Regions from separate parts of the Bacillus sp. SRL337 genome, predicted to be linked through region 4. Evidence: riboswitches for the same ligand, from Rfam matches in the RefSeq annotation. Region 4 holds a riboswitch; each other region holds the start of a gene.
What was found. A riboswitch is a leader RNA that binds a small molecule or an ion and turns the genes downstream of it on or off. The one in region 4 is predicted to bind cyclic di-GMP.

Region 1 (5,455 bases), 1.4 Mb from region 4:
ATAATCATCTTTGGCGCGGGATAGGACTTCGACTGCTTCATTGATATGCAGTCTGTATTCTTCCATCCCCTTTTCCCTTCCTTCATCCAGTCCTTGGAGATACGCCTCTTGATACGCTTCCTGCTGTAAAAGCTCTTTCTCCTGAGCCCAGCTTGATTTCAGTGCAGCAGCTTCATCTTCCTGCCTTTTTGCTTCTGTCCTCGCTGATTCAAGAATCCGCTCTGCTTCCGCCTCTGCATCCCGTAAAATGTTTTCACGGTTTGGCTGAGCCCCTTGACTTTCTGGAAAGTTCACTTCTCCACTTTCTTCAGACGATCCGTGTATATTCCTCAAAGAAATGACCTTCGCTTGACGGTTCTGACTAGTAAAGGCTTGCATATTCTTTATTACTTTAGACAATGATATCGTCTCCTCCACCACGGGCAATGATGATTTCACCTGCGTCTTCGAGCCTTCTGATCACACTGACAATTCTTGACTGCGCTTCTTCCACATCACGCAGCCTGACTGGCCCCATGAATTCCATTTCTTCTTTGAATGTTTCAACCATTCTGGCAGACATGTTCCGGAAGACAATATCTTTGACTTCCTCACTGGATACTTTTAGAGACAGAAGCAAGTCTTCATTTTCACTGTCGCGGATGACTCTCTGAATCGAACGGTTGTCCAATGTGACGATATCTTCAAACACGAACATCCGCTTCTTAATTTCTTCTGCAAGTTCCGGATCCTGGATCTCAAGCGCGTCCAAAATTGTTTTTTCAGTAGACCTATCAACACCATTCAGCACTTCAACAACAGCTTCAACTCCCCCTGTCTGCGAATAATCCTGGGTGACCGTGGTTGATAGCTTCCTTTCTAAAATCGCCTCCACTTCACTGATTACTTCCGGGGAAGTTCCGTCCATTAAGGCAATACGCCTTGCAATATCCGCCTGCACTTCCTGAGACAATTCAGATAGTATTTGTCCCGCCTGCTGAGGATTTAAATAAGAAAGAATTAATGCAATGGTCTGCGGGTGCTCATTTTGTATAAAGTTAAGGATTTGAGATGCATCAGCTCTTCTGGCAAAATCGAAGGGTTTTACTTGGAGTGATGAAGTAAGCCTGTTGATAATAGCAGAAGCCTGTTCGTTGCCAAGTGCTTTCTCCAGAACAGTCTTTGCATATCCGATCCCCCCTTGTGAAATATAATCCTGGGCGAGGGCAATGTTATGAAATTCCTCAAGTATTTCTTCTTTAGCTTCTGACTCTACTTTTTTAACGCCGGATATCTCCAAGGTCAACTTTTCAATTTCTTCTTCTGAAAGATGCTTATATACGGACGCCGATACATCAGGGCCAAGCGATATAAGGAGAACGGCAGCTTTTTGTTTACCTGTTAATTCTTTTTCACGCTGTTTTGCCATATGGTCCCCTCCTATTCATCAGCCAGCCAAGTCCGCAATAACTTGGCAAATTCTTCCGGTTTTTCCCTGGCCATTTTCTCCAATTGTTTTCTTCTGGCAGAGCCTTCAGTCTCTTTTTCTGTTCCGATATCAGGAATGTTGATTGGCATACTTTCTTCTGCAAATACAGATTCCTCTTCAACCACTTTCTTGTTTTTCCTTACCATCAAAATAATCAGCAGTATAATGACAGCAAGCAAGATTCCTCCTACAACATAAGTCCACCAAGGCAGGGAGGATGATGGCGTTTGGTCAAATTCCACCTTGCCGTTAAACGGCTGAACAGAAACGACAATTTTGTCTTCAATTGCTTCTGGTGTCAGTTCAGTGCCAGTTTCTTTATCAATCGAAGTTCTGATAATTGTAGATAAAATCTGAGAGATATCTTCCTGCCTGTCTTGAGGGAAAGAAGCAGGGTCTTCTGGATCAGGCGGTTCAACCATCACTTGAATACCGATGTCCCTGATTTTATAAGGACTTTCGACAATCTCTCTTCTAATTCTATTAACCTCATTATTTATCGTTTCTTCAATTCTTTCATAATCCCCATTGCCATTTTCGCCTTCTACGTACGTCCCGAGCCCATCACCACTATCTTCTGCAGCCGGCACACCACCAGCAGCTTCTCCATTGCCGGTGAAAGTCTCGGTGATTCTCTGGACACTTACAGCGATTCCTTCCATATTTTCTTCATCAACAGGCGTTACTTCGTTTACTTCCCTGTTTTCTTGGGTAAAGTCTATATCGGTAGTAACGGAGACAACCACTTTATTAAAACCAATTAACGTGCCAAGCATACTTTGAACCTGCTTTTGAATATCCTTTTCCACCCGGTTCTTAACATCCATTTGCTGGACTACACTTCCTCCAAAGGAAGAATTTTCATTTTCCAGTTCAAAATACTCAAATAATTGATTCATGATGACGATATTATCAGTAGGAAGGTTTGGAACACTTTTCGATACTAGATGGTATAAGGATTTAATCTGTTTCTGATCAAAATCAAAGCCAGGTTTTGTATTCAGGACGATTGAAGCAGATGCCTGTTCCGTGTCCTCGCTGACAAATACTCCTTTTTCAGGCAGTGTGATCATTACGTTGGCATCCTGAACACCTTCGATTCCTTTCATCAGGTTTGCAAGTTCCGTTTGCATGGCATCCAGTTTCATAACACCAAACTCATTGTCGGTCATACCGAAACCAGCATTTTGACTAAAAAAGGAATAGTCAATGCTTCCGGAATTCGGAATTCCTTCTGCTGCAAGTTCAACTTTCAATGTGTCTACCATTTCACTAGGGACCATTATCGTTGAACCGCCATCGGTGATTTCCGAAGCTATACCTCTTCCATCCAGGTTTTCTTTAATCGTTCCTGTCTCCGAGGGGGCCAGATTGCTATATAGCGGTACAAGATCTGTCCTTGTTGAAAGGAATCCTGTAATGGCAGCAGCTAAAATAACCACCAACAAAGCTGCACCATACATAGCCCTTTGTTTCTTGGTTCGTGATGACCAAAATGTATTTAATTGTTCTTTGTATTTTTTTACAGTTTCATTCATCTTAATCCCCCGGTTACTCTGTCTGATTTACGCGGCATTCATAACCGTAAAAGTTACATTGGCATTCTCATGATTTCTTGATATGCTTCGACTACTTTATTTCGGACTTCCATTGTCGTCTGAAGCGTAATACTGGCTTTTTGGGAGGCGACCATGATTTGGTGCAGGTCAACATTTTCGCCACGGACCAGCTTTTCCGTCAGCATATCGGATTCTTTCTGGCTGGCATTTACTTCTTCAATGGATTTTTTCAGGAAATCAGCGAAATTCTGCTGATTTTGTACTGGTTTAATGCTACTTTTCTCAAACGATGTACTTAATCTGTTATCTGTTGCTGAATAAATATTATGTATCGCCATAAGTATCCCCCTTATTTTCCGATTTCAAGTGATTTCATCATCATGGATTTATTAGCATTAAAGACAGTTACATTTGCTTCATATGAACGGGTAGCGGATATTAAATCAATCATCTCACGAAGCGGATCGACATTCGGAAGGCTTACATACCCATCCTGATTTGCGTCAGGATGTTCTGGATCATATACCAGATTAAAAGGAGTCTCATCGTCTTCCTTTATCTTTGAAACCTGGACACCATTACCTATGGCCCCCGAATCCTTAGTGCCCATAGCTTTATTTAGGAATGAAGAAAACCGCTCCCCATCAGGCTGAAATACCACTGATTTTCTTTGATAAGGCTGCCATTCACCATCGACCAGTTTTCCTCTTGTCGTATCTGCATTTGCCATATTGGATGAGATGACATCCATTCTTAACCTTTGTGCGGAAAGCGCAGAAGCTGATGTATTCATACCATGAAAGATTGACATTTCTACTTACCTCCCCTGATTACAGATTTCAAAGAATTAAATTTACCATTTATCCGGTCGGAAAGAGCATTGAAGTAGATTTGATTGGAAGCCATTTCTGACATTTCCTTATCAATATCAACCCCATTCCCATTGTGATTGTATTGGAACGGTTTACTTCTGACATTAAGATCGATATTTCCTCTGCCAGAAAATTCAAAATGACGGGGATTCGTTCTTTTTGCTTCGAAAGTGGAGATGGAATCATTCAACTGTTCTTTGAAACTGGTTGTCTTCGCTTTGTAATTGGGTGTATCGACATTGGCAATATTTTGAGATATCACCTTCTGTTTAGCCGAAGAATAGTTCAAACCATTTTCGAGTGATTGAATGGTGCTGGAAAACAAGCTCATTTTTTACACCTCTAACCAATATTTTGTCAAAGATTAATGGATTTTGACATTTTTTACGGAATCATAGTCTCTATTGTAATATTAAGAAAAATAGGTGTCTATGAATATCCTGTTAATTTTATTCCTACTAATTATTCATTTTTTTGAAGGACTTTTACCATATTTTCTAAGAAAATCTGTCATTCAAAGCTGTTAAAGGAAGTTTCTTCTTCTTCCAAAGGACTATCAGCCCTACTTTTTTCCAACATTTTTCTGTCTTCCTCTGCTGAAAACCGCCGCTTATGTTACAGACACATTACAATACTATAACTGGTAATGGCTCAAAAATCTTTAGGGAAAGTCTTCCAATCACATATGGAAAAATAACCCACTTAAATTCCTCATAAATATAGCGACCCCTATAGAGATCGCTCCGCAAACATGCAATGTCTCCATTAGGTAACCCGGCTGCCGATGTACAAAGAGAATTGTCTTTAGGCCCGTGGCTTTGCGTCCTCCCTTTTCAGAAAAGTTTGCCATTATCTAAGAATTGTTGTAGAAAATTGTCGGAAATAGTCTGTAATCTTATTGTACTATTTGTGATGTTAATTTCAACCCTTTCCCTTACATTACTATTAGGTCTTTATACCCCTTTTGAGGTTTTTTCACCTTTACTCCATAATATTTCTCGGAAATAAAAATGGCCGCCAATCCTTTTGGACTAGCGGCCAGTTCATTAATTTGTCTTTAATTTATCCAATTCAATCAGGAATTTATCATTTAGAACTTTGATATATGTCCCTTTCATCCCAAGTGAACGGGACTCAATGACACCAGCACTTTCAAGCTTACGAAGGGCATTCACGATGACTGATCTTGTAATTCCCACTCTGTCAGCAATCTTTGAAGCTACAAGTAATCCTTCATTTCCGTCAAGCTCTTCAAAGATATGTTCAATTGCTTCAAGCTCACTGTAAGATAGGGAGCTGATAGCCATTTGTACTACAGCTTTACTACGGGCTTCCATTTCTATCTCTTCAGATTTTTCCCTAAGGATCTCCATACCGACAACAGTAGCACCGTACTCACCAAGGATCAGGTCATCATCATCAAAGCTGTCTTCAAGGCGGGCAAGAATCAGCGTACCAAGACGTTCCCCGCCGCCGATGATCGGCACAATGGTTGTAAGGCCGCTTTGGAACAATTCTCTGTTTTCTACTGGAAATGCAGTGTATTGGCTGTCAAT
Region 2 (5,455 bases), 550 kb from region 4:
GATGAAGAATTTCCATGCAAGTCTCTGCATTTGCCATGCTGCGCACCTGAATTCCAGTTCCTAATAAGCTGTCTATGGACGGGCTCAGGTATTTGAATTTAAGTGCAGGCTTTATTTCACAATAGTAGATGATATCCTGAGACCTTTCAACAAGCTGAAATATCCTTTTTTCATTTACTCTTGCTTCTGAATTCTTAATATAATCAAAGGCTTTGAAGAGCGCAATCCCAACGGCAATGCCCCCAGTTAACATCCATACCCCCATGGCGAACCTCCTTATTACAAGTTATAAGAAGAAATGATTTCTTTCAGATGCCTGCCGCAGTTTTCCAATTTTTCAGGTCTGCCAAGATAATAGCCCTGGCCAAATTGTATTCCGATATTCTTGGCAGCAGCCAGGTCCTCTTTTGTTTCAATGCCTTCCAATATGAAACTGGTATCTTCCTTTGCAAAGTCAACGATTGCTCTAAGCAGCCTCTGCTTTTTCGGGTTGGTTGACAGGTCCTTTGAAAAGTAACGGTCAAACTTAATGATTTGCGGCTCCAGCTCCAGAACCATTTTCAATGAGGAGTTCCCTTTTCCCAAATCATCCATTGCAATCAGAAATCCCCGTGATTTCAAGTCATGAAGGATGTTCCTGAATTTATTAAAGTCATCATTCTGCTCTGCTTCATTGATCTCCAAGACTACTTTTTCCGGAGGCAGCTCAACTTCCTCCAGGAGCTTATGTAAAAATTGAACAAAAAAAGGATGCTTGATGGTTGAGGGGTACAAGTTGACTGAAAGGTAAGGAAAACTCATATTTTTCCGGGAGAAGTACTCATTAAAGACATTGATCGACCGCTTAATGGCTGCTGTATCCAATTCATACAGAATCCCGGATCTCTTGGCATGGCAAAACACCAGTTCAGGATTGGAATCGAAATCACAACGGAACAAGCTCTCATAGCCAATCAGACTGCTGCTGTTAATCTCATAAACTGGCTGAAAGACATTCCAGAACTTACCTTCAGTGATAATATCAGATAGTGTTAGATTCATAATAAGCTCCTGTTCTCTGAGGTTGAAGTAAAATAGCCGGAATGACAAAAAGACCATTCCTCCCCGGAATAGTCTTTTAGACTCGTAGAAAATCCGGCAGCTGGCTGGCATAGTCTTTGGACTTTAGCCCCTGTAGCTTTGCGTCCCCGCCTTTCGATGGGTTTGCCTTTATCAAATTAAATTTGAAATTATTTACACTTTCATTATATAGGTACTTTTACCCTGATGCAATATTCATGACTGATGCGGTCACAAAATTATTTCGGCAAAGATCTCTGGATTTTGTCGAACTCTTCCATATAGTAATCGGTAAGTTCAGGATATTCCTGTAATCCCTGCCTGCCTTTTTCACTAATCTGATAGATGCCGCGTTCTATCCGCTCAAACCACTTATAATAGTTTTTACTAAGAATGGATTGAGTCTTTTGACCTGTTCCCATCTTCACCAGATCCTTCGGGGCAAGTGGTCCTGACTGCTCCAGATAACAGGCAATCTGAATACAGCTTTCTTTATATGCAGTCATGATCTTGGTCTTGCTGCTGCCCCCGACATTATAGTCGGCACTTCTGCCTTCGATTTCGGCCAAGAGCCGGGTTCTCCTGCGGCTGCTTCCCTGTTTGCTCTTCTTTAGGTCGAACGGTTCCGGATGCTGGATAAACTGTGGCTTCGGTACTTTATTCTCAACTGATACAGTGATCAAGCCAAGCTCCAGCCTTCGGACCAGATGCCGGATATCCTTCCAGCGCCTCGACCTCATATTCTTGGGGCGTGGGATGGCTATGTACACAAACTCCGTGAGCCGCTGCCGTTTAGTGGCCTGGATCAGCAGGTCAACCGTCAGATTGAGTTTCAGCTCCACAATGATTAAGTCTTCCCCCTTAACCGCAGTCAGATCACAATCATTCACTTCCCCATTCACCTTGTAGCCCTCTTTTGTGAAGTGTTTCTGGATAGGTTTATAAAGATCAGCTTCTAGAATTTTTTTCTTCTCCTTCATTGTAAAAAACCTTCCTGCAATATTAATCAACTGTTAAATTACTATGCTCTTTCCTGAACTTTGTTGCGATTTAATATGAATGGCAAAATATATCGCCTAAACTCACTAGAAATAGCTTAAAAAACAAGAAAGAAAAGAGCTGTTTTTTATTCAGATAGCAACAACCCCGTATCCCAGGGAAAAGTTCGTCCCTTGGGGTATTTCCAGCAGCTACAATCAATTCAAAAATATCGTATTAATAAGAGTACCCCCATTATACCGTACTTCCTGAAGCACCGTAATGAATATCCATTTTTGCTCCAAGCTGAATAGTTTCTCCGCACAGAAGGATAATACACATCAAATGATACAAACTGGAGGACTTCCAATGGTAAACAGAAATGTAATGAACAGATTGTTGAAAAGCACAATTTTATCTGCTTTATTCAGTTTCATCTTGATTTCAATGACGGTTTTTCATCATTTTCAAATCCAAAAGCTGCTAAAGGAGATTCTTGAGAAGGTTGAGGGTGGGGGAGTGAGCAGGTTGAAGCGGAATGGAACAGAGGGCATCGGTTAAGGTAAGGGATTGGGTGCTGTTACTGGACCTTTTCGTAAACTGCGGTTTTTGGCGGGATTGTGGTCAATCGTATGAATGTTTTCCGCGACAATACCTTTGGGGCCATGGGTTGGGTCTCGGTTTTGGGCTTTTCGCGACAGCTTCTCTGGGATTCCAGTCCATCCTGTCGCGATTCACGGCTTTTCGCGACAGCTTCTCTGGGGATCCAGTCCATTCTGTCTCGATTCCAGGCTTTTCGCGACAGCTTCTCTGGGGATCCAGTCCATTCTGTCGCGATTCCAGGCTTTTCGCGACAGCTTCTCTGGGGATTCAGTCCATTCTGTCGCGATTCCAGGCTTTTCGCGACAGCTTTTCTGGGGATCCAGTCCATTCTGTCGCGATTCCGCCCATTTCGCGACAGCTTCTTTGCGTTTCCATTCAATTTTGTCTCGATTCCGGGCTTTTCGCGACAGCTTCTCTGGGGATCCAGTCCATTCTGTCTCGATTCCAGGCTTTTCGCGACAGCTTTTCTGGGGATCCAGTCCATTCTGTCTCGATTCCGGGCTTTTCGCGACAGCTTCTCTGGGATTCCAGTCCATCCTGTCTCGATTCCAGGATTTTCGCGACAGATTCTCTGGGATTCCAGTACATCCTGTCTCGATTCACGGCTTTTCGCGACAGCTTCTCTGGGATTCCAGTCCATTCTGTCTCGATTCCGGGCTTTTCGCGACAGCTTCTCTGGGGATTCAGTCCATTCTGTCGCGATTCCGGGCTTTTCGCGACAGCTTCTCTGCGTTTCCAGTCCATTCTGTCGCGATTCCGGGCTTTTCGTGACAGATTCTCTAGGGATCCAGTCCATTCTGTCTCGATTCCAGGATTTTCGCGACAGATTCTCTGGGATTCCAGTCCATCCTGTCTCGATTCACGGCTTTTCGCGACAGCTTTTCTGGGATTCCAGTCCATTCTGTCTCGATTCCGGGCTTTTCGCGACAGCTTCTTTGCAAACCCATTCAATTCTGTCGCGATTCCGCCCTTTTCGCGACAGCTTCTCTAGGATTCCAGTCCATTCTGTCTCGATTCCAGGCTTTTCGCGACAGCTTTTCTGGGGACTCAGTCCATCCTGTCGCGATTCCGGGCTTTTCGCGACAGCTTCTCTGGCAATTTTCATTCGCTGGTTCGTGATTCAATGCTTTTCGAGATAGTAACCCTGTAAAAGCCTTAAGTTGCAGCGGAATCTTTAATCAGATTGCTATTGCACAAAATTTTCATAGGTTGCTCCCCTGACCTTGCCACCGGCCGATCCCTGCAGGTTGTGCTTTAATTTTTCCCGGCAGCAGCAACTTGCTGTCATTCATCCGAACAAATAAAAAAAGCATCCAGTCCAACCTGAACTGAATGCACATGCCCCCATTTATTCTAATTCAAAGTTCACTTCACCCACACCAGTTTCAACTTTCAGGGTGATCAAGACATCAGCTGTCTCGAAGGCTTCATTCACATAGGTGTGATCTCCATGGGAAGTAAATCCAGCAAAATTTGCTTTCCCGATTCCTTCTTCGGAGGTGATTTGTACACCAACAGATTTCGGGAGGATGACCGTGGTTTCACCGACACCGGTGTTAATGTCGACATCGAAACTTTCCTTCCAGTCTCCGCTGAGATCGACTTCGACTTCACCGACACCTGCATCCACTTTTAAATCTGTTAATTGCAGGCCGCGCAGGTCAAGATTGGTATCTGAAGCCCCTGCGTCTACACGAAGGTCGATTGGAACATCATTGGTTAGCTGAAGGTTCCAATCATTTTTAGTACTGCCAAGTTTTAACCCCGTATTTTTCTTCTGTTTGACCACAATATCTCCCCTGTCATCATGCAGGTCATATTTTACCACGGGCTCCAATCTTTCATTGTTATAGATAATATCTCCTGTCATCCATTCAGCGGCACCGCCGGAAACATTCATCTCCCCTGCTCCAAGCCGAAGGTCGACCTCCAACTCTTTCGCCGAATCCTTTTCCACTTCCACCTCATATTCAGTCCCTTTTTCCTTGCCGAACGTCACAGATTCAAATGGACTGCACCCTGTTGACATCACCAATATTGTACATAATAAGGCACCGGTCATTAATCGTTTCTTCATTTGGTTTCCTCCCAACCACTTTGTTTATATTTTCATTATAAACAAATAAGTAAATTGGCAAAACGAACCAGGGGTTTAACTTTTACTAAGACCTGAGGTGTAGTGATGCATGTCGTCAATAATGGAAAAAGAGCGGCTCTAGAAACTGCCGCTTTCATTCTATAATTACTTCAGTTTTTCATTCAGCAGGTGAAAGGCTTCTTCCAGCTTTTCCTTTGGGACCGTCTCGTAGAGGTCGCCGATACTCACTTCATAATAACAGGAGGAGTCTCCGTTCTCACGCAGATATCCGCTTAAACCGACACCTGTTTTTTCATAGACATCAACAAGGATCGGCTCAAGGGCTTCCTTCGACACCTGAAAATGGACATGGAACATGTTGGATACCGGCACTTCTGGAAGTGTAGAGATTTTTTCACAGTTATTATAAAACTGAGCGAACTCTTGGGCATTTTGATAATACTGCTCCATTTTTCCAGCTCTCTGATCCAGGTAGTAATCTGCACTGATGATATACGGATAAAGGCTTATCAAATCACCGCCATGCCTTCTCTTCCAAACTTTCGATTTCTTTGTGAAATCTTTGCTGCCTGCCAGGACGGCTCCCGCAATTCCGCCGATTCCTTTGTAAAGGGAGATGTATACACTGTCAAAAAGAGCACAGATTTCCGCTGCTGTCTTTTTGTAATAAGGAAGGACCTCGAGCAACCTGGCTCCATCTAGATGAAGGAAGATTTT
Region 3 (5,455 bases), 750 kb from region 4:
ACCGGCAACGGAGAAGAAGCTTCCGACTGCTCCGATGATGAAAAGTAGCATGGCGAAAAGGATCATCTTCCACTGCTGAAGGAACAAACCGATAAAGGTGACACTGAAAAAATGGCGGATCTGCTTCCAACTGGAGATTTGGTCGCGGTACAAGAGATTGTGAGATTTAGAGACAAGTTCATTCAAGTAAGATGTCACATCTTCTTGAGGATAGTAGGTCTGGCTGTAGGAAAGATTTTGGGCAGCTTTTTGATAAAGCCGGCTGAAGCGGTCAATAGCCTTTCCCTTGATCTTACTTTTGCGTCTAGGCATGCTTGCGATCAGTTCCTCCAGCTCTTTCCAATCACTTCGATGCTGCTGGATGAATTGTTTAGAGTTCATAAAAACACCTGCTTTTTTAATAGGGTATATTTCCGGCAACTTCGGGTGCATTTGTCACTTGTCGGAAAATATGTAATTATTGGATGGTTCCGTCATCTTTATTATAGTATAAAAATCAGGAAATGAGGAATCGGATATGCGCGAGGAACAGATTGATATCAAAACACCCGAGTATGTGTCGCTCCAATTTCGGACGGCGGGGCTCGGAAGCCGGGCTGCAGCGTTCTTGATAGACCAGATATTGCTGACAGTCATTAATATCTTAGTGATCATTATATTGGCGTGGACATTGAATATTTCCTCTCAAAACCCGTTCATCGAGGCACAGACCTTTCATTCCGGGACGATTGCCATCGTTGTAGTCGCCATGTTTGTGCTGAATTGGGGCTATTTTTTAGTTTATGAATTTTTTTCCGGCGGAAGGACGCTGGGGAAGAAATTGATCGGTATCAGGGTCATCCAGGATAATGGTCAGAGCATCACGCTTCTCTCAAGTTTCATCCGCAATATCTTAAGGATTGTCGATATGATGCCGGTATATTATTTTGTGGGGATGCTGATGGTATTCTTCCATGGAAAGCATAAGCGGCTTGGGGATATTACCGCCGGCACGATGGTCGTCCATGAAAGAAGAAAGAAAAAAGCGAAGAAGAAAAGCCCTATCGAAAAGGAGGTAGAGTCCAGGGGGCTCAGCAAGGAAAGCCTCGACATTGAAGAAGGTGCACTCAGAGCCTTGGGTGCTAAAGAGTGGAAGCTCCTGAGGACCTACAGCCAGCGGTTCACCCATGTGGAACAGAATCAAAGGCTGGTATTGACAAGGCAGGTCGCAGATATCATCCTTATTAAGATCGGGATGGAAATCGAAAGGCAAACCGAGCAGGAACTCGAAAACATCCTCCTCGTCCTCTACCTCAAACTCAAAGACGAGTGGGAATTCGAACTTTAATGCTTCACCACTTTAAAGCAGTCGGGGACAGTCCCCTGTTACGTTAACGTATTAAAGGACTGTCCCCTGTCATATTAACGCATTAACGCGATGGGGGACTGTCTCTCATCGCGTTAATGCGTTAATCAAATAAAAAGCGTGAGGACCTCCGTCCTCACGCTTTTTTACATATCTATTTAAGCTTTCACGCCATCTTCTTCTTCAATTTTACGAAGTCTTTCTGCTACTTCCTCTTCAGAAAGGTTGTGCTCCATCACGTAACGGTTCTCTTCGTGAGTACGGCACTCGTGAGAGCAGCTTCTCATATATTTGTGTTCATTTTCTTCAGAGCATAGAATTTTCTTGTTACATGGCGGGTAAGCACAATTCACATAGCGCTCACATGGCTCGCCGGTATAGTAATCTTTGCCGACAACGACATGCTCTTTGCGGTTCACCGGAACAGCGATTCTTTCATCAAATACATAAAGCTGTCCGTCCCAAAGGTCACCTTGAACCTCGGGGTCATAACCATAAGTCACAATCCCGCCGTGCAGCTGAGCCACATCCTCATAGCCTTCGCGCTTCAACCAGCCTGAGAATTTCTCACAGCGGATTCCGCCTGTGCAGTAAGTGATAACTTTTTTGCCTTCCAGCATTTCTTTATTGTCACGGACCCAGTCAGGAAGATCACGGAAGTTTTCAATATCCGGTCTGATTGCTCCTCTGAAGTGTCCCAGATCGTATTCATAGTCGTTCCGTGCATCAAGCAAGACAACATCATCACGTTGAATTTGCTCATAAAAGTCTTTCGGATTCAGGTATTCACCGGTGATTTCATGTGGATTGATATCATCTTCAAGACGAAGAGTGACCAATTCCGAACGGTGTTTTACCTTAAGCTTCTTGAATGCATGCTCATCCGCTTCATCAATTTTAAATACTGTATCATGGAAGCGGTGGTCGTTCTTCATCATGTCCATATATTGCTCTGTCGCTTCGATCGTACCGGAAACCGTTCCGTTGATCCCTTCCTTCGCGATCAGAATGCGTCCTTTAAGGCCCATTTCCTCACAACGCTTCTTGTGGTACTTTGTATACGCCTCAGGATCCTCAATTGTTACATAATTATAGTACAGAAGGACTCTGTATGGTTTTGTTTCGCTCATATTCTTTTCCACCTATCGATTTATATTTGCAAGATATAAATGCCAGATGCCATTTCTCTTACGATTTACTATTATAGCAAAAAAACAATAAAAATATTAGTGGAAATTTTTATTACTGATTAACGTATTATAATAGCTTCATCAAATTAATCCTTTAACGCTTTAAAGCAGCCGGGGACTGTCCCCGAGTGCTTTAAAGCGCTAAAGGGAACACTCGATTCTTGATTTCAATATAATTCCAGTGTATGATATAGGCTATAAGTACCAGGTGAATAAGGACTAAGGGCAAATCAGTCGAAAGGCTGGGGCGCAAAACTACAGGGGCTACCATCCGAAAAGGATATGCCAGCCAGTTGCACACAAATGATGGCGCCCTCTTTGAGTGCGTTTTTTTTATTGCCACAAAGTAGTCATATAGGGAGAGAGTCACAATGACAAATGCAAAGCCATTGTCAATACAAAGGTTAAAATATCGATTTTATGCTGTTTTGCTGCCTATATTTCTTTTCATATCATGCTTAGGGTGGTATGAAGAAGGGCGTGCGGAGTCTCCAGATTTTATTAATAAGACAATACTGGCTGTTCTTGTAATACTATTTTTTCTTTCCGCATTAATCGTCTTTTTCAAGAAAAGCTGGATTGAAACATCCGAAAAAATTATGATCATTGCAGTCTGTTTGGTAAGTTCCATCAGATTCACCCATGCAGTCAGCTTTGAACTGGAGCGGACGATGACACTTGGGCCGTTCACCTATTGGATGCCTATGTTTTACATGTTTCTGTTTTTCCTCTTGAACACCAAGTGGGCCCTGCTTACAACCATCTCTACATACTTATGGTTTCTTGGTGTAGCTTTTTATAAATTGCCTGATCTAATCGGAACGCCTGCAATATACGAGCTGGTTCACTACTTCTTCGCGAATCTTGTCTTCATTGTGACCCTCTTCTTCCTCCAGACCGTGAAACAAAATTACATCAAAGCAGAATTATTGGAGGAAACCGCCAACACCGATTATCTAACCAGGCTGCCCAACCGCAGAAGATTAGACCAGGAATTGATCCAGGTCCTGGACAACCAGCAGGACCTATCTATTATATACTTGGATATTGATCATTTTAAGAAGATCAATGATACCTACGGCCATACTGCAGGTGACCGCTTGCTAAAGGAATTCACTGTTAGAACGCTCCAGGTAATAGGGGGAAAAGAGTTACTCGGACGCTGGGGCGGAGAAGAATTCATGCTGATTCTAAAGGATCAGAATCTCTCACAGGCTGCCGTTCTTGCTGAAAAAATCAGGAAGCATATCTCAGAACATAACTTTGAAAATATTGAAACGCTGACAGCCAGCTTCGGTGTAGCCGAAAGACAAGAAGGCGACACTCTGGATTCACTGTTAAACAGAGCAGACAAAGCCTTATACGAAGCAAAGAAAACCGGGAGGAACCAAGTGGTTTCCAAAGAAACGTAAAAAAGCAGTCTGGAAGCAAATTCCAGACTGCTTTTTTTATTCTTGAGCCTCTATCACGGTGACGTGAGTGACTTTGCCTAACTGAATTCTGTAAAGGACATCATTTTCCTTGAAAACAAAATGGTCCGAATCATTCCCGAAGATTTTATGAAGGACAGTTGCCTCTGTACGTTCATCTTCTATAAAAAAAGAAACCGTTTTGTCGCTATCAAAATGGAATTCCACACGAAAATTTTTCACTGTGTTTTCTCCTTTCAAAGTTATCATTTCAATTGTTACTTTCCCGATGATCCCTGGGGTAAACGTGTACTAAATACTATTTGTTTCAGAAAAAATACGGTAAAGTAATGAAAAATTCAGAAAAAAGGGATGATGACGATGCAGAAAGTCACAAAGGAAAATTTCTTTTACGCATTCAGTAAGGAAAATCCAACATCAGTAAAAGTAGAATCAGGCAGCAGTATCACAATCGAAACCTATGATTGTTTTAAAAATCAAATCACTTCAGAGGATACCGTACTGGAAGCCATGGATTGGAATCAAATCAATCCGGCCACGGGGGCAGTCTATGTAGAAGGAGCGAGGCCGGGGGATATATTGAAAGTGAAGATCGATAAAATCGAACTCGAAGACAGGGGAGTGATGATGGTTGAACCGGGTCTTGGCGTGATGGGGCACCGAATCGATGAGTCAGAGATAAAAATCATTCCAATTGTTGACGGAGAGGCAGTGTTTAATGAAGATATCAGGCTCCCGCTGAACCCTATGGTTGGCGTTATAGGTGTAGCCCCTGAAGGAAAGGCGGTCTCCAATGGAACTCCCGGTCCGCATGGCGGGAATATGGATACAAAGCTGATTGCAGAAGGAAGCACTTTATATCTGCCTGTTTTCCAGGAAGGGGCATTGTTCGGACTCGGAGACCTTCATGCTGCCATGGGGGATGGTGAAATCAGTGTAAGCGGAATCGAGATCCCGGGCAAGGTGACAGTAACGCTGGACGTATTAAAAGGCTCATCGATTCCGTATCCATTTGTGGAAAACAAGGAGGGCCTTGCTGTCATCGTCTCTAAGGAAACGGTTGACGAAGCGGCTAAAAGTGCGGTGGAAATCATGGTTGATACGCTTTTGCCGCAGACAGAGCTGTCTCTCAACGAACTGACAATGCTGTTCAGTGCTGCAGGCCAGTCGCAAATCTCACAAATCGTCGACCCGCTCATGACGGCGAGGTTTTTCGTACCGCACGATATCATAGAAAAGGTAGGAAAACCGGAATTTTTATGTGGTGAAGACGAAGAAGTAGGAGGGTGAATAATAACTAGGCCGGCCATTGACAAGCGCAACAAATTGAAATTCCTTTAGGCAATTTGCTTCATTTGAGACCGTTGGCTGATTGCTTTTAAAATAAACAGTTTATCCTGTGTTGTAAGCATTCTCCAGCTTTTCACTTTAATCTTCATAAGAATCGCTCCTTTTAGGTTTAATGGATGTAGATTTCTTGATGAAGAACT
Region 4 (5,455 bases):
GAAGAGGACTGGCGCGATTGTTCTGCAAGCTTTCGAACCTCATCCGCAACAACTGCAAATCCTTTACCATGTTCACCCGCACGAGCTGCTTCTATGGCTGCATTCAAAGCAAGTAAATTGATTTGTTCAGAAATCCCTGTAATCACTTTTACAATGGTGCCAATTTCATGAGATTTCTCTCCTAGTTTTTCTATTGCCTCATTTGTTGTACTTACCGTTTGATTAAACTTCTCCATTTTTTCCAAGGAGTCTTTCAGTTTTCCGTTCCCTTCCTGAGTCAGTTCCAAGGTCGTATTCGATTGTTCTGAAATTTGATGAGATCTCACGGACAAGTCTTCAATCGCCTGTGCCATATCTTCCATAGATACGGAACTTTCTTCGGTTGCAACTAACTGTTTCTGCAGCCCCCTTCCAACCTCATCAATTGCAGCTCTTACAATATCTGCCTTCTCAGAAGCATACTCACCGCTCTCAGCGAGGCTTTCCCCTGTATCATGCACATCTTTTGCGAATGTGAAAAACTTTTCCCTGACACGGCTTAAATAGTTGATCAGCTCGTTAAAAGCAGTATGTTCCGAATTTTTCTCATTAACTTTGTTTATGACATTACCTGCTGATAGTTCCTTGAGTCCATTTACTATTTCTCTATTTATATGCGAATATTTTTTCAGCGAAAAATACCGGTAAGCAAAATACACGGATGTTCCGAGCAATACAATTATTATTCCCAGCATTACAGCTTCCATGATCATTTAATCTCCTGTCTCTAGTAGTAGGCCCTTCTCAGAATTATGGCTATGATTTTCATTAGGGTATGTCGATCTGGCGTCTCCAATTAAACCGGCTAAAGGACCAGTCCATTAAACCACCAATCGCCAACTGAAATGACTGACTGGCGATTTAGCCATGAGAGTTAATCAAACCCTTCTCTGTGAAAAAAACGATTTATATGAACTTCCAGAACTAAAAAATAGGTGAATCCCTGCAAAGCAAAACAACTCTTCTAAAAGCAACAATGTTTTTGAAGCAGCCCTATTTTGAAGTGAAATCCCATTACAACTCTTTTAAAAGTATATATGTGCCATCGGCAATATCCGAAGAAATGCCATGCAGCTTACTATTATCCCGATATTTATGAACGATGAAATTCCCTTCCAGATCTTTATACTTTTTCATATCATGATATTTCTCCATTACGCGTATCGATTTCGGATTTGTCGCTTCTCCCAAAACAGCCTTCAATCCTTGTGCTGCCGCTTTTGTGATCAGCATATTTCCTAATCGCTGAATAACTTCATGGCGATCCTGTTCAGCCGTTACTCCTAACATGAATAAGTGCAGCAGCTCCCCGTCTTCAATCTCTTTTCCGTTCCGTTTTTCATAGTCCTCCATAAACCGTTTATCCACATCTTCCAAAACACGCAGAATGACGTTCATGTCATAAAACGATTCTTCAAATACATCTTCTCCGATGATCTCTGGCGCGTTTGTGTCCCCGGCAAGAACACCAACAACATGATCCTCAGCATCTATAGCGACCGCACAATATCCCTGCTGGACGGTAGAGTCTAAATATTCCCTGGTAAACTCATAGAAATCTTCATACTTTAAGTTTAATTGCCCTACCATCGGCTCCTGCACCCACTTGCCTGATACAGTCAATCCAATAAATGATTGTGCCAGACACTCAGCTGCCTTTTGAACCAACTCTGTTTGTTCCTTTGTGATGATTTCATAGGTATATAAATCCAGTTTTGTTTGCACTTGCCGACATCCTTTCGAATTTAAAATATGTAAGTATTCCCTGGTCTGTCTTAAATGGAATGAGGCACTTGATCGATAAATGTACCCGTGAAATCTATCCTCTCAAGAGCATTCCTGATTTGCACTTGAGCGATTTTAGATGAAGGTTTTACTACGAGGGTATCCTTAAAACCCAGGGTGGAATAGAACTGCATGGTCTGCTCCAGCTGCGGCACAACTTTTGACGGGACTGGTGTTTGATGGGTCCCATCGACAACAAACGTATACTCTCGTCTATTGACTCTATTAATGGTATCCTGCAAGTCAATCATATAGCCCTCAGCATCTTCTTCCCTCATTAATCCGAGAACCTGTACATGAACTTCCTTCGCTGCCTCATTAATGGCCATCTTATATTTCTTCTTATCTATGACTATCATCTCTGATCTCCTTTTCCTTTTAGTCGTGACGGCTTTTACGCAGGAGCCAAACAAAAAAGCCATCCCCAAATAGGCAGGGATAGCCAAATAATCATTATTCATTGGCAACCCGACTATCATTATCCCGGAGGATTTTAGACTCGCAGCTTTGCGTCCTTACCTTTCGATAAGTTTGCCGTTTTCACTTTATTAAAATAGTACAAATATCCCGATGACATAGTACTATAATAGTATAAAGAATTTGCCGTTTTTTGTCGATACTTGTATGCTATTCCATTAAATAATGATAGTACGGTCCATTGATTAAGGATAAAATTCTATAAGGCAGATGTTTTGCATGGCTCACACGCTATTTATGTAAGAGGAAAGGCTGCTTACTTTTATATGACCAATGGCGAACTTTAGTATTGGGAAATCGGCGAAAATCATCCACAGCTATTAGGGAAGAGCAAGAGGATTGGACCGCAAGAGAAGCAAATCACTTTCTCTCTATTGATGAATGCTGTTTCCTTCAATTCCATGCTGTCTGAGCTCCTTTCTGACTGATCAATCTATAAATCTTCACGGGGAACACCCGTGATGGTTGCGATCCCCAAGAATTCCCCCGCAGTCCCCCTTTCTTTATCACCATAGATATTTTTAAAAAATGAAATGGAATGACTCTGTATTGAATAGTATTTAGAAGTAACATTTAGGTTATGGGTTTTGCCAATTTACAGTAACAGGGGGGGAAATAATGCAAGCTAAAGGAACGTATATTGAAGTTGAACCGGGAATTGAGTTATTTGTCCAGGATGCCGGAACCGGGGACCCCATCGTGTTCATTCCAGGGTTCACATTCACGACAGAAGTTTTTTCAGAACAGCTCCAGCATTTTTCAAAAACTCACCGGACAATCGTTATCGACCCAAGGAGCCACGGCCGGTCAACGATGACTGTTCACGGAAACGACTATGTTACACATGGAACTGATCTGCAAAAAGTATTGGAAGCTCTAAACGTCGAAAAACCAGTGCTTGCCGGCTGGTCATTCGGCTGTTTAACTGTATGGGAATATATTCGCCAGTTTGGAACAGATCAAATCAAGTCACTTGTTTTGATTGATATGCCGCCAAAATCTTTATCGTTGCAGCAAGACCGGGATTGGGTTGAAGGACTACTGGATGACATGGCTTCAGCCTATACAAACTACCTTCGCAACCCGAAAGGACAACGGGAATTCATCTCCGCCTACGCTTCCGGTGTAATGATTCAACGCGAACTAAAAGAAACAGAATTAACATGGATCGTTGAACAATCACTGAAGACACCCTATTATATTGCGGCCAATCTATTTTCATCAGGGCTTTTTTCAGATTACCGTAAAGAGGCCGCTCTCGGCAGTGAGTCTGTTCCGACTCTGTTTATTGTCGCTGAGCATTGGGCGGACACAGCGGTGGCTTACCTCAGCAAGCTGGCTCCGAAAGCATCCTTGGAAGTACTTGGCGGGCATCTGATGTTTTGGGAGCATAGCGTGAAATTCAATGAAACTGTTGGGGAGTTTTTAGGTGAAAGGAGTGATTAGTCATTCCCCAGCTGGCCCTTTCAGCACAAAAAAGCTACCTTCTGCATTTAAAGGTAGCTTTTTCTTCTTATATAGATTGCCCGGTTCCAATGATCACATCATACCTTCCCTAAGGTGAGCCTTCGGAAAAGTTTACATGCTTGTGGCCAAAGGTAAAGGTATGCTTAACTCTTACTGTCAGGTTCGCAAGATGATATACTCATCCTACAAATTTAAAAACTTTACACAGACAGGTTCTGGAACTTTTACACCTGACTGGATTAATGTGAGCTTTCCGGCAGCTTTATCCCTGCCGAACAAAGTCATGGTGTTTGATTTTTGATTGGCAGCAACGAGAAATTCCTCGGATGGATCCAATACAAAATCACGCGGCCAATTCCCTTCTGTTGATGTCCATTCTACAAACGTTAGTTGGCCCGTCTCTTCATCCACCTTAAATATGGCAATACTATTATGGCCCCGATTTCCCGCATATACAAATTTTCCATCAGCAGAAATGTGAATCGCACTTCCATCATTTGTTTCCTCAAAATCCTCCGGAATAGTGGAAATGGATTGCTGTTCTGTAAAGCTTCCATCTTTTTCATCATAATGAAGCACAATGACTTCTGAGCTTAACTCGGTCATGACATATGCAATACTTTTATTTGGATGAAATGTAATATGCCGTGGGCCGCTTCCAGGCTTTAGCGTGTACTCTTGTTCCTTCTCTAATTTGCCATCAACTGCAGAATAGGTTATTACCCGGTCACTCCCCAAATCAATCGCTATCACATACTTCTCATCTGGAGTGAAACCAGCAAAGTGCATGTGAGGCTTTTCCTGTCTTTCATGGGGGCCGGATCCATGATGCTCTATTACTGAAGCGGCTGGTTTCAGTGATCCATCTCCATTTACCAAATAGGATGCGATTTTCGTTGTATGGTAATTGGCTGTTACCACATTACTGTTATCTTGATTGACGCTAACATGGCATGGAGGTGAGCCTGCAGAGGTTTGACTATTCAGCTTTGACAGCTCCCCCGATTCTTTATTTACGGAAAAGGCAGCAACGCCCCCCTTTTCTCCCTCTTTATGGACAGCATATACATTTCCATTATCCTCGCTGACCGTCACATATGTAGGGTTGCTTAATTCGGCTGCCAGCTTTACATCCGCAAGCTCTCTTTTCTCTGTATCGAGCGTAAACTGATAGACTCCTTTGCTATCCTCTTTTGTATAAGTCCCAACATATCCAATGATTTTCTGCATCTAAAAACTCCTCTAACAGTTATTTTTTAGTTTCGAGGTGGCAAATTGTGAGTGATAGATACTCACGTTGACCTTATTATGACCCAGCTTTGCAAATTTGACCGCCTAAGATGATGTTAATAGAAGTACATCCTATTTCGCAACAAATTGAAATCCCCAAACATAGTTGGGGATCTTACAGATGCCTGCATTTCAACTGCAGTTTGTATGGCAAAGAAGCCGTTCTTTGGAAAAAGATTTTTAACCGGGATAAGAGCAACTTTTATCCTTAACAGAGCTCCAGCCAAAAGTTTAACCACCAAAGTTTCTCAGTCCTGCGAACTCCTCAGATTCATTTCACCTGCCGTATCATACCATCTACAATAAACGCCCGGCAGGATCGGCAAATCGACAGCCTGAATCAAACCGAGTTATACATCTATTTACTTTTGTCGGCAACGTACCTTGCTAATTTTCT

Region 1: it holds a riboswitch for cyclic di-GMP, as region 4 does, so the genes downstream of both, flgB (flagellar basal body rod protein FlgB) here and AC4E8A_RS01640 (hypothetical protein) in region 4, are expected to answer to the same signal.
Region 2: it holds a riboswitch for cyclic di-GMP, as region 4 does, so the genes downstream of both, AC4E8A_RS04195 (EAL domain-containing protein) here and AC4E8A_RS01640 (hypothetical protein) in region 4, are expected to answer to the same signal.
Region 3: it holds a riboswitch for cyclic di-GMP, as region 4 does, so the genes downstream of both, AC4E8A_RS21145 (GGDEF domain-containing protein) here and AC4E8A_RS01640 (hypothetical protein) in region 4, are expected to answer to the same signal.

What each region holds. Positions count from the first base shown of each region.
Region 1 is NZ_OZ481793.1:1,674,941-1,680,395, reverse strand. Features, by position in the region: gene fliH (flagellar assembly protein FliH) at 1-399, opposite strand, end outside; gene fliG (flagellar motor switch protein FliG) at 392-1,408, opposite strand; gene fliF (flagellar basal-body MS-ring/collar protein FliF) at 1,420-3,006, opposite strand; gene fliE (flagellar hook-basal body complex protein FliE) at 3,060-3,365, opposite strand; gene flgC (flagellar basal body rod protein FlgC) at 3,377-3,838, opposite strand; gene flgB (flagellar basal body rod protein FlgB) at 3,841-4,230, opposite strand; cyclic di-GMP riboswitch class I at 4,665-4,757, opposite strand; gene codY (GTP-sensing pleiotropic transcriptional regulator CodY) at 4,946-5,455, opposite strand, start outside.
Region 2 is NZ_OZ481793.1:853,518-858,972, reverse strand. Features, by position in the region: gene AC4E8A_RS04200 (sensor domain-containing diguanylate cyclase) at 1-265, opposite strand, end outside; gene AC4E8A_RS04195 (EAL domain-containing protein) at 280-1,041, opposite strand; cyclic di-GMP riboswitch class I at 1,134-1,218, opposite strand; gene AC4E8A_RS04190 (DUF2161 domain-containing phosphodiesterase) at 1,299-2,039, opposite strand; gene AC4E8A_RS04185 (hypothetical protein) at 2,407-2,598, shown strand; gene AC4E8A_RS04180 (hypothetical protein) at 2,618-3,436, opposite strand; gene AC4E8A_RS04175 (hypothetical protein) at 3,500-3,745, opposite strand; gene AC4E8A_RS04170 (toast rack family protein) at 3,989-4,717, opposite strand; gene AC4E8A_RS04165 (threonine aldolase family protein) at 4,883-5,455, opposite strand, start outside.
Region 3 is NZ_OZ481793.1:4,209,430-4,214,884, reverse strand. Features, by position in the region: gene AC4E8A_RS21160 (stage II sporulation protein M) at 1-381, opposite strand, end outside; gene AC4E8A_RS21155 (RDD family protein) at 518-1,327, shown strand; gene trhO (oxygen-dependent tRNA uridine(34) hydroxylase TrhO) at 1,504-2,475, opposite strand; cyclic di-GMP riboswitch class I at 2,750-2,836, shown strand; gene AC4E8A_RS21145 (GGDEF domain-containing protein) at 2,907-3,947, shown strand; gene AC4E8A_RS21140 (hypothetical protein) at 3,984-4,187, opposite strand; gene AC4E8A_RS21135 (acetamidase/formamidase family protein) at 4,326-5,255, shown strand.
Region 4 is NZ_OZ481793.1:306,714-312,168, reverse strand. Features, by position in the region: gene AC4E8A_RS01650 (methyl-accepting chemotaxis protein) at 1-236, opposite strand, end outside; gene AC4E8A_RS01645 (hypothetical protein) at 1,054-1,764, opposite strand; gene AC4E8A_RS01640 (hypothetical protein) at 1,815-2,183, opposite strand; cyclic di-GMP riboswitch class I at 2,284-2,370, opposite strand; gene AC4E8A_RS01635 (alpha/beta fold hydrolase) at 2,920-3,747, shown strand; gene AC4E8A_RS01630 (lactonase family protein) at 3,952-4,998, opposite strand.